3 regions of the Granulicella sibirica genome follow, and region 2 is predicted to be linked to each of the others. Evidence: predicted binding sites of a transcription regulator. Region 2 holds the regulator's gene; each other region holds the start of a gene.
What was found. The regulator LexA, encoded in region 2, represses DNA repair genes until DNA is damaged. The targets are predictions, from matches to a motif close to CANTTCGCTTTTTATTCGC.
Positions count from the first base shown of each region.

Region 1: GRAN_RS00810 (putative DNA modification/repair radical SAM protein) is a predicted target of LexA. The motif match lies at 1,824-1,842, and genes of this name have one in related genera.
Region 3: dinB (DNA polymerase IV) is a predicted target of LexA. The motif match lies at 1,961-1,979, and genes of this name have one in related genera.

Region 1 is NZ_RDSM01000001.1:200,701-203,940, reverse strand. It holds gene GRAN_RS00815 (SpoIIE family protein phosphatase) at 1-449, opposite strand, end outside; gene GRAN_RS00810 (putative DNA modification/repair radical SAM protein) at 563-1,801, opposite strand; gene GRAN_RS00805 (hypothetical protein) at 1,950-3,032, shown strand; gene GRAN_RS00800 (LLM class flavin-dependent oxidoreductase) at 3,085-3,240, shown strand, end outside.
Region 2 is NZ_RDSM01000002.1:1,322,648-1,325,887, reverse strand. It holds gene GRAN_RS16460 (DUF4097 family beta strand repeat-containing protein) at 1-229, opposite strand, end outside; gene GRAN_RS16455 (efflux RND transporter periplasmic adaptor subunit) at 296-1,495, opposite strand; gene lexA (transcriptional repressor LexA) at 1,566-2,171, opposite strand; gene GRAN_RS16445 (response regulator transcription factor) at 2,489-3,240, shown strand, end outside.
Region 3 is NZ_RDSM01000007.1:81,802-85,041, reverse strand. It holds gene xth (exodeoxyribonuclease III) at 1-366, opposite strand, end outside; gene GRAN_RS24600 (hypothetical protein) at 363-740, opposite strand; gene dinB (DNA polymerase IV) at 746-1,897, opposite strand; gene GRAN_RS24590 (DUF763 domain-containing protein) at 2,002-3,216, shown strand.

The sequences.
Region 1 (3,240 bases), on a different contig from region 2:
GGGACGGCGAGTTCAGACCGAACCGACGGATTGGCGCTGATGTAGTGGTCGGTATGCGGGCCGGTGGTGACGTCCTCAATGCGAAAGGAACGCCGCTTCAGCGCCGTCTGGCCGACGATGCCGTGGCCGACCTTCACGCGCATGCGCTCGATCTCGGGTGTGTGGCCCACCTGGAAGCGCATCCAAAGCTCGTGCGTGCGGTCGTTGAGCAGGAGGATGGCGAAGATGCGGTAGTCGATGATCGACCGGACGAGATCGGCCACGCGATGCATGAGCGTGTTGAGGTCGAGCGTGGCGTTGAGGGCGTCGGCGAGGGTGTGGAGGAAGTCGACGGCGAGGGGCTCGACCCGGATATTCGGGTTCGCGGCATGCGGGTGAAACAGCGCGCGCGGGCTCGCGTCGGGGTCGGCGATCAGGTCCACGATCTCGGGTTTGATGTCAGAGGGCATGCGGCGTAGCGATCATTCTACTGTGATTGGGGATCGGCGGTTGTAGTGGTTTTCGTGCGGAATCCGGTTCGTTTCAGGGTATTTGGGGATGGGCGCGCCGGAAGGAGTTGCCGCTAAATCGACCCAGTCAGGGCGCTGACGGGCGCGAAGAGATCCATCTGGGTCGTCGCCGGCTCCTCTTTAGGCGCGGCACCGGTCGGGATGTGGTCCGGCGTGATCAGGTAGGGGAGTGCCTGCTTCACGCGGACGTTGAGCTTGCGAAGATCATCGAGGACGAGCTGGTGGTAACGGCGGATCGAGAGGATGCGCTCGACGTTGCGATAGCCGATGCCGGGGACACGCAAGATGGCTTCGCGTGGGGCTGCGTTCACGTCGACGGGGAAGAATTCGGGATGGGTGCGGGCCCATGTGGTCTTCGGATCCTCCGTGAGCGAGAGGCTTGGGTTCTCGTCGGTGGTCAGTTCCGTGGCGTCGAAGCCGTAGAAGCGCATGAGCCAGTCGGATTGATAGAGCCGGTGCTCGCGGATGAGTGGAGTGGCCTTCAACGGCAGACGGGAGTCTGCCTCCGGGTAAGGGGAGAAGCCGGTGTAGTAGATGCGCTTGAGCTTGTACTCCCCGTAGAGATGGGTGGCCGTTGAGAGGATCTGCCGGTCGCTGGTCGAGGTTGCCCCGACGACCATCTGGGTGGATTGACCCGCGGCAGCGAAGGAGGCTGGCTTTCGGTTTGGAGATTTCTTTCGGTCCTCGTCCGACTCCTGTTTTCGTACGTGGATCTGGTTCATCGTCGTTTCGATGACGGAGGATTTCTTTTCCGGCGCAAGCTGAACCAGGTCGCTTTGCGTGGGTAGCTCGATATTGGCTGAGAGGCGGTCGGCGTAAAGGCCGGCCTGGGCGATCAGGCGTTCATCGCATCCGGGAATCGTTTTTAGATGGATGTACCCGCCGAACTTGTGGACCTGGCGGAGGGTGCGGGCGACCTGGATGAGCTGCTCCATTGTGTAGTCCGGCGACTGGATGATGCCGGACGAGAGAAAGAGACCTTCGATGTAGTTGCGCTTGTAGAAGTCCAGGGTGAGGTTCACGACCTCTTCCGGCGTAAACCGTGCGCGTTGGATGTCCGATGAAACGCGGTTGACGCAGAACACACAATCGTATGTGCAGAAGTTCGTGAGCAGAATCTTGAGCAGCGAGACGCATCGCCCGTCCGGCGTGTAGGAGTGGCAGATGCCTTCGCCGTCGGAGTTGCCGAGACCGCCGGGTGTGGCTTTGCGCTTTGCTCCCGACGATGCGCAAGAAGCATCGTACTTTGCCGCATCGGCCAGGATCTCGAGTTTCTGTTGTGTGTTCATCATGGCGTCCGCAGCTTTCAGTTTAGCGAAGGAAAGGTGAAGCAATTCAGAACTCGAAGGTGGAAGGGAATTGTGTTGACAGGATGGAAGGGGGCCGATACAAACGGTCCGCGTATGGGATGGAGTCAAACGTCGTTTTCGAGGAGAGTCAATGCTTGGGTCGGTCGTTCTGGACGTCGCAATCGGAATGTCGTTTGTCTATCTTCTGCTTAGCCTGATCGCCTCCGTGGTTCAGGAAATCATCTCGACGTTTCTGCAACTCCGCGCGGCGAACCTGGAACGTGGCATCCGCAGCCTGGTGTCGGGCGACTCCATCTGGGGGAAGGACCTGGTGGATGCAATCTACGATCACGGCCTCGTGCGTGGACTGTATTCCGATCCGCAGAAGGATTCGGGGAAGAAGACGGGATCGGTGAAGCTTCTGGGAAACGCGATACGGAAGGTGCTCCGATTCCTCATCGGGATTGAGCCGGATAAGCCGGTGACCGTGGTGAGCGATCCGATGCTTCTGCCTGCTTACATTCCGGCCCGGACCTTTGCTCTGGCCGTGATCGATATCCTCAATCGAAACAAGGCGACCGGGGATGAGACGATGAAGCAGATCGCGAACTCTCTTGCCGAGCATTACTGGAAGTACGAGGAGAATAAGGCAGGGGAGGCGCTGTTTTCGCTTGCGGTCAGTGCCAAGTTAGACCTCGAGAGCTTCCAGACGCATCTCGAAAGCTGGTACAACGACGGCATGGACCGGGCGTCCGGCTGGTACAAGCGCTACACGCAAAAAATCCTGCTCTGCATCGGCATCATCCTTGCCGTCACCTTCAATGTCGATTCGATCCGTGTTGCCCGAGCGCTCTATACCGATCGTGATGTTCGCCAGGCAATGGTCAGCGCGGCTTCATCCTACAGCGCGACTACGGTGAACACCGATCCATCGACGAGCCCTGACTCCAAAGAAGTTGGCGATTTGGCCCTCTACAACAAGCTGACCAACTCAGCGAAGGCGTTCGACAGCGTGGCGAATGCTGCCTTACTTCCGGTTGGGTGGAAAAGCGGCTTTTTCAAACTGCCAGACGGAAACATGGAGAAGGTGTATCTCTTTATCGGCTGGCTTCTGACCGGAGCCGCGCTTTCGCTCGGCGCGCCATTCTGGTTCGATCTTCTGAACAAGTTCATGGTCGTCCGCAGCACGATCAAGCCGCAGGAGAAGAGCAAGGACGAGGGCTCGAAGGACTGATCTGGCTTGTTTTGGCCATGCGTCTATTTCCTGCCTGGATCATCTGATGGGTATGGACACCTTTGGTACGGGGTTGCGGTTGTCAGTGTTGGATCAGGCGCCGGTTCCTGCGGGAAGCACTCCGGCGGATGCGTTGCAGAACTCGATCTCGCTTGCGAGACGTGTGGATGCGCTCGGGTACAACCGCTTCTGGATGTCGGAGCACCAC
Region 2 (3,240 bases):
GATCGATGTCATTCGAACTTGAAAACCAGCCGCCATTGCTGGAGTGGATGTGGCCGGTGACGTGGACCTGGTTGTCGTTGCCGGGATGGATGTGAACGTAGCCGGAGCCGGTGGATACGGAGACGTTGGGTGCGTTGCCGGTGGGGACGGTGCGGTCGAAGTTGCGGTCTGCAGCGAAGGCGCTGGTGGAGGCCAGGGTTAGGGTCAGGGCGATGGTCTGGATTTTCATGATGCTCCTTCGTGCGGCCTCGATGTGTGATTCGTTGGATGCGTCGTGCTTTTCAGATTACTGCTGTTATTGCTGGAGGACGACGGGGTCGTCCTGCTTGAGGCCGGAGATGATCTCGGTGCGGGTGCCGTTGGAGAGGCCGGCGATGACGGGGAGCTTGCGGCGGCCGGTTTTCTCGTTGGGATCCGGGACTTCGATGGTGGCTTTGCGGTCCTTATCGTAGAGGACAGCCTGCTCGGGGACGGTGAGGACGCCCTTATGTTCTTCAAGGAGGATTTCCGCGTTCGCGGTCATGTTGGCCTTGAGTTCGCCGCCGGGGTTCTCGATGGAGATGCGAGTGTCGAAGGTGGTGACGTTGTCCTTTTCCACACCGAGCGGCGTGATCTGAGTGACGCGACCGAGGAAGGTGTGGTCACGGAAGCTTTCCACCTTGATGCGGGCCGGCTGGTTGAGGTAGATCTTGCCGATGCCGGCCTCGTCGACTTTGCCCTGAACGTAGACCTGGCTGGTGTCACCGACAGTCATGACGAGGGTAGCGGTCGAGCCGAGGACCAGGATGGAGCTGACGGCGTCGCCGACCTCCACGTCACGGGAGAGCACGGTGCCGTCCATGGGGGAGATGATGGTGGTGTAGCCGAGCTGCTCTTCGAGCTGCTTGAGGGAGGCCTGCGCCTGGGCGACCTGCGCCTGAGCCTGGCGGAGCTTGGCGATGTCGACCGTGATTTGTGCGAGGGCTTTGTCGCGGGTGTTGGCGGCGGAGAGGTACTTCTGCTGAGCGTCGTCCAGGGCCTGCTGGGAGACAACGCCGGCGGAGGACATCTCCCGGGCGCGATCGTAAGTGTGCTTGAACATCGGAAGGTCGGGGGCTTCGGCATTGACCCGGTCGAAGGTGATGGCTGCATCGGCGGCGTGGGCATTCGACTCAGCGGCGGCGAGCTGGGCCTTCTGGGCGGCGACCTGATCGAGTATCTCCTGCTGGTCGAGCTGGGCGAGCACCTGGCCCTTGGTGACGTGGGCGTTAACGTCGACGAAGAGCTTGGTTACGATGCCTGATGCCTTGGATTTGACCTCAACCTTGGTGACGGGCTGCACCTTGCCGGTCGCGACGACGGAGTGGGCAACGTCTCCGCGCTCGACCTTGGCGATCTGGGAGGGCTCGAGCTTGGTCTTGCTGCCGCGAGCGATGGCAGTGACCGCGAGGCCGCCTACGGCGACGACGACGACCGGAATCCAAATCCAGAGCTTCGAGCGCTTCTTGTTGTTCATGGTGCGTTTACCCCTTCGAGTGGCGACAAGGGGTGATACGCAGAGTATGGCCAGGCAGTTCCGTGAAAACTCAGGCGTACTTGCGGAGTACTCCGAGGACCTTGCCCTGGATGCTGACGCTGGCGGCGGGGGCGTAAATGGGGGCCATCTCATTGTTCGAGGGCTGGAGACGGATCATGCTGCCTTCACGATAGAAGCGCTTGAGGGTGGCGTCGGCACCGTCGATCAGAGCGACGATGATCTCACCTTCCCGTGCGGTGCGGGTGCGCTCGACGAGGACGTAGTCGCCGCTGACGATGTGTTCGTCGCGCATAGAGTCTCCACGGACCTCGAGGGCGAAGACTTCGCGGTTACCGATGATGTCGCCGAGGGAGATAGATTCGGCGGTTTCGATGGCTTCGACGGGTCGGCCCGCAGCGATGCGCCCGAGGAGCGGGAGGCGCTCAAAGCCTTTCTTGCTGGTGCGGGTGGGGAGGACGTCGATGGATCGGGAGCGGTTGTGGGCTCGCTGCAGGAGGCCCTTGTTCTGGAGGTTGGTGACGTGTTTATGCACGGTTGCGAGCGAGTTCAGGCCGAGGCCGGAAGCGATCTCCTCGTATGACGGGGAGTAGCCGTTCTTCTGGGTGAATCCGGAGAGAAAGTCGATGACCTCTTTTTGCCGCCGCGTGATCGCCATGCGAATGATTGTAGCGAATAAAAAGCGAACCAGAGAACTTTCTTGCGTTAGGCGGGACCAAAGTTGCATACAGGCCCGCAGCCCATTTTGGGATTGGCCGATCGTTGTTCTGTTTCGGTCCCTGGTTTATCGGAACCAAGGTAATCGTTCCTTGCTCTCTATCTGCCAGGGAGTAATCGTAATAACCAGATTGTATGGATGACCGAAGTCTTTCCGAATAGATTCTGATCTCCAAGGTGGAAGTCGCCTTTTGTCGTTGCCGGACGTTTCGATGGGCAGAGCGGGATACAGAGAAATGAGGCCAAGAAGTGAGACAGATGCGGGTACTTGTGGTCGAAGATGATGCTGCTTTGGGGCTGTTTCTGCAAAAGGGTCTTGCGATGGATGGGCATGAGGTGGCCCGGGTTGGAGATGGAGATGCGGCGCTCGAACACGTGGCATCCGAGAGGCCGGATTTGATGGTTCTGGACCTTGGGCTGCCGAAAAGAGATGGCATGGATGTGCTTCGAGGCATGCAGGGGTTGTATACGGCCATGGCGGTGATTGTGCTCACGGGGCGGGCGCAAGTGGAGGAGCGGGTTCAATGCCTGAACCTCGGGGCGGACGACCTGCTGATGAAGCCTTTCTCGCTGCACGAACTGACGGCTCGTTGCAGGGCTCTGCTGCGACGGAGAGAACAGTTTGCCGATCCGCTTCTGCGGTCCGGCGACCTTGTCTTGAATCGCATGGAGCGGAAGGTAACGAGGGCTGGGGCGGTGGTGGAGCTGACGACGAAGGAGTTTGCGCTGCTCGAATTTCTGATGCAACGGCAGGGCAGGTGTTGCGGACGGAGCGAGTTGCTGCGTGAGGTCTGGCAGATGTCTCCGGATGCGGGGACGAATGTGGTGGATGTGTATGTGAACTACTTGCGCAAGAAGCTTTCTGCAGCATGCCCGGCGCTCTCGGATGCGGCGACGGTGACGGTGATCGAGACGGTACGCGGTGAGGGGTACCAGATCGGGTCCGGAGTGGACCTCCGGCCCGGAAGTGTGGGGAAGAAGGAACCGGCACGAGACGAGATGGGCGAACG
Region 3 (3,240 bases), on a different contig from region 2:
ACGATCCATCCAGGACAGCTTGTAATCGAACTTTGCCGTACCCACTGGATTTCCGTTCGGCAGGTAGATGTTGACGACGCGAATGTTCGCAATCACTACTTCGAGAAAGCGGGCGTGACCGTCTGCTTCGTCACCGAGCAGCGTTGTGCTGGCGACCTCGATCGGGCTGCGAGACAGGATCGCGACGCCGTTGTAGCTCTTCTGTGTCACGGAGACCGAGTCGTATCCCTGCTCTTTGAACCAGGCGGAAGGAAACTCGGTTCCTTTCAGCTCCTGAAGAAGAAGAACGTCCGGCTTCTTTGCCTCCAACCACGTTTTGACATGTTCCGCACGCGCGCGAATCGAGTTGACATTCCAGCTTGCTATCTCGATGACGCCCTCCCGGACTTCTTTTTGGCAGGAGTGGGGCTCTTGCGAACCGGTGCAGACTTAGCAGGCTTTCTCGAGCCGACTCTTCTCGACTTATTCGGTTTGACGAAGGCGCCCTTCACGGCTTCGAGATCCAGCACATATTCATGGACCGGGATCTTTTCAAGTATGCCGCGAAGCTCTTCGCTTATCGCCGGAGACAGGTCACCTGCCCGCTTTGCTTCGTGGGAGAGTTCGCACAGGATGTCCTCATACTGCGAGATACACCGCATCGTGTGAAGCAAGGCGTCCAAATGGTGATAGGCGTTAGATAATTTAATTGAAGAAGCACGAAGCTGGCGGTGGGCGGAAGTAGTTTTCTTACGGTTCATATGATCTAGTCGTTGGATGCCAAAATGGCTTCAACCTCGGCGCTCGCATTGCTTTCAAAGAGCAGCGAAGTCGGTTCTGGGTCCTCTTGTAAATTGCTCAAGCCGACGCCAACCAGACGGAAAAGCTGTCCTGACCCGAGTTCTACTCGTTCTCGTAACGAGAGGGCGACCTCCGTGAACTCCGCAAGCGAAGTCGGCATGACGAGCGGGGTGAGACTCCGGGTCAGCGTGTTGAACTCCTTCGTCTTCAGCTTGAGGACTACCGTGCGCGCCATCCGGGCATTTTGGCGTGAAGCGGCCCAGACCTTTTCTGCAAGTTTGCGTACTAGCGGTTCAGTCTCCGCCAGCGGGATATCGATCTCGAACGTGTCCTCGGCCGAAATGGATTTGCTCGCCCGATTGGACACAACAGGATTGTGGTCGATCCCGCGGGAGAGTTCGTGTAGGCGACGGCCGTACCGGCCGAAGTGGTGTTTGAGTGCGGAGATATCCATCGCGCCGATATCGCCAACCGTCGCAATCCCGATTGTTTTCATGCGTGTTTCGGTCACCTGTCCAACGCCGGGGATGCGACCTACTGGTAGCGACAGCAAGAAGCCTTGTGCCTCGTGAGGTTGAATGACGAAGAGCCCATTCGGCTTTTTCCAATCCGATGCGATTTTTGCCAGAAACTTGTTTGGCGCCACCCCCGCGGACGCCGTGAGATTCAGTTCCTCACGGATCTGTTCGCGAATCATCTTCGCGACACGCGTCGCGCTTGGCAACCCCAGCTTGTTCTCCGTGACGTCGAGATAGGCTTCGTCGAGCGATAACGGTTCGATCAGGTCAGTGTGCCGTTGAAAGATTTCGCGAGCGCCCTGTGAAGCGGCTTTATATCGGGTGAAGTCTGGCGGTACGAAGATGGCGTGTGGACACATCCGCTCCGCAGTCACTGCCGGCATCGCAGAACGTAACCCGAATTTCCTGGCTTCATAGGACGCTGCGCAAACGACGGATCGCTTGCCCTTCCATGCAACCGCGACGGGCTTCCCACGAAGCTCCGGATTATCCCGCTGTTCCACGGAGGCGTAAAAGGCGTCCATGTCAACATGAATGATTTTGCGGACCGTGGGCTGATTCGATTGATGTCGTTCGGCTGAGATCTCTTCCGCTGCCATAGCCTGGAAACCTTTCAGGTCAAATCGAGGTCGGAACAAACATCTGCCACAAGTTGATTGTAAGCGAATAAAGGGCGAATATGGAGATGAGGTGATCAGAATCAATGAAACGCTCCGGCACAGCCGATCTCCCACTCCACGGCGGGCGGGTCCCTTCATGGCTGGCCAATCGGATGACAGAACTGGGTACTGCCATTGCCGAGCAGGTGATCCTGAACTACGGACACTCTGTGTTCCTCACGCGATTGAGTGATCCCTTTTGGTTTCAGGCATATGGGGCGGTAATGGGGATGGACTGGCACTCCTCCGGCATCACGACGTCGGTTCTGGGAGCCTTGAAGCGTGGGTTGAACCCGCGTTTCTCGGATCTTGGCTTGATGTTCTGCGGTGGCCGCGGACGGCATTCGGTTCGTACACCGGACGAGCTGCGTGCGTTCTCGCTGAGGAATGGGCTGGACGGAGATGCGCTGGCCCGCACCAGCCGGCTTACCGCGCGCGTTGACAACAACGCCGTAGCCGATGGCTTTCAGCTGTACCTCCACTCCTTCGCGATTACAAAATCGGGCGAATGGGCGGTCGTACAGCAAGGAATGAATCCCGAGAACCATCTGGCGCGGCGCTATCACTGGCACTCGGCCACGGTGCGCGACTTTGTCTCTGAGCCCCATACAGCCATCGTGGGCGAGCCTAAGGGTGAGATTCTTAATTTAGTCGATGCCCGCGCGGGCAAAGCACAAGATGCGTTGCTCACCATTGCAAGAGGTCCCATCACGACCGCAATAAACGATGCTCGCAAGCTGGTCATGCCCGCGCATCATGACGTTAGAGCGGAAGACCTCGATTTGAAACGCCTGGGAGCAGTTCTGGCCGTTGCACATGAACAGGAACTACGCGACTTCGCCTCTGTACTCTTAGTGGAAGGACTCGGACCCCGAACGCTCCAGTCTCTAGCTCTGATCGCAGAAGTCGTTCACGGAGCGCCTAGTCGTTTCTCCGATCCGGCGCGCTTCTCCTTCGCTCACGGCGGCAAAGACGGGCACCCCTTTCCGGTGCCACTCAAGATTTACGACGAGTCGCTTACCGTGCTGCGGCGCTCACTCGATGCAGCTCGTCTCGGGCACACCGAAAAGCTGGAAGGCTTTCGGCGTTTGGATCGATTGACTCGTCACGTAGAAGCAGAGCGGGAACCCATTGCCGATTTCGGTGCGGCGATTGCGCACGAGCGCGCAATTTCGGCATCGATTGGAGGCAGAACGGTCTTCGATGACAAAGCACTGCGTAAGAGATCGGCGCAAACGCCGCAACTGAATCTCTTTTGAACGATTGTTTCCGTTCCGTCCCCA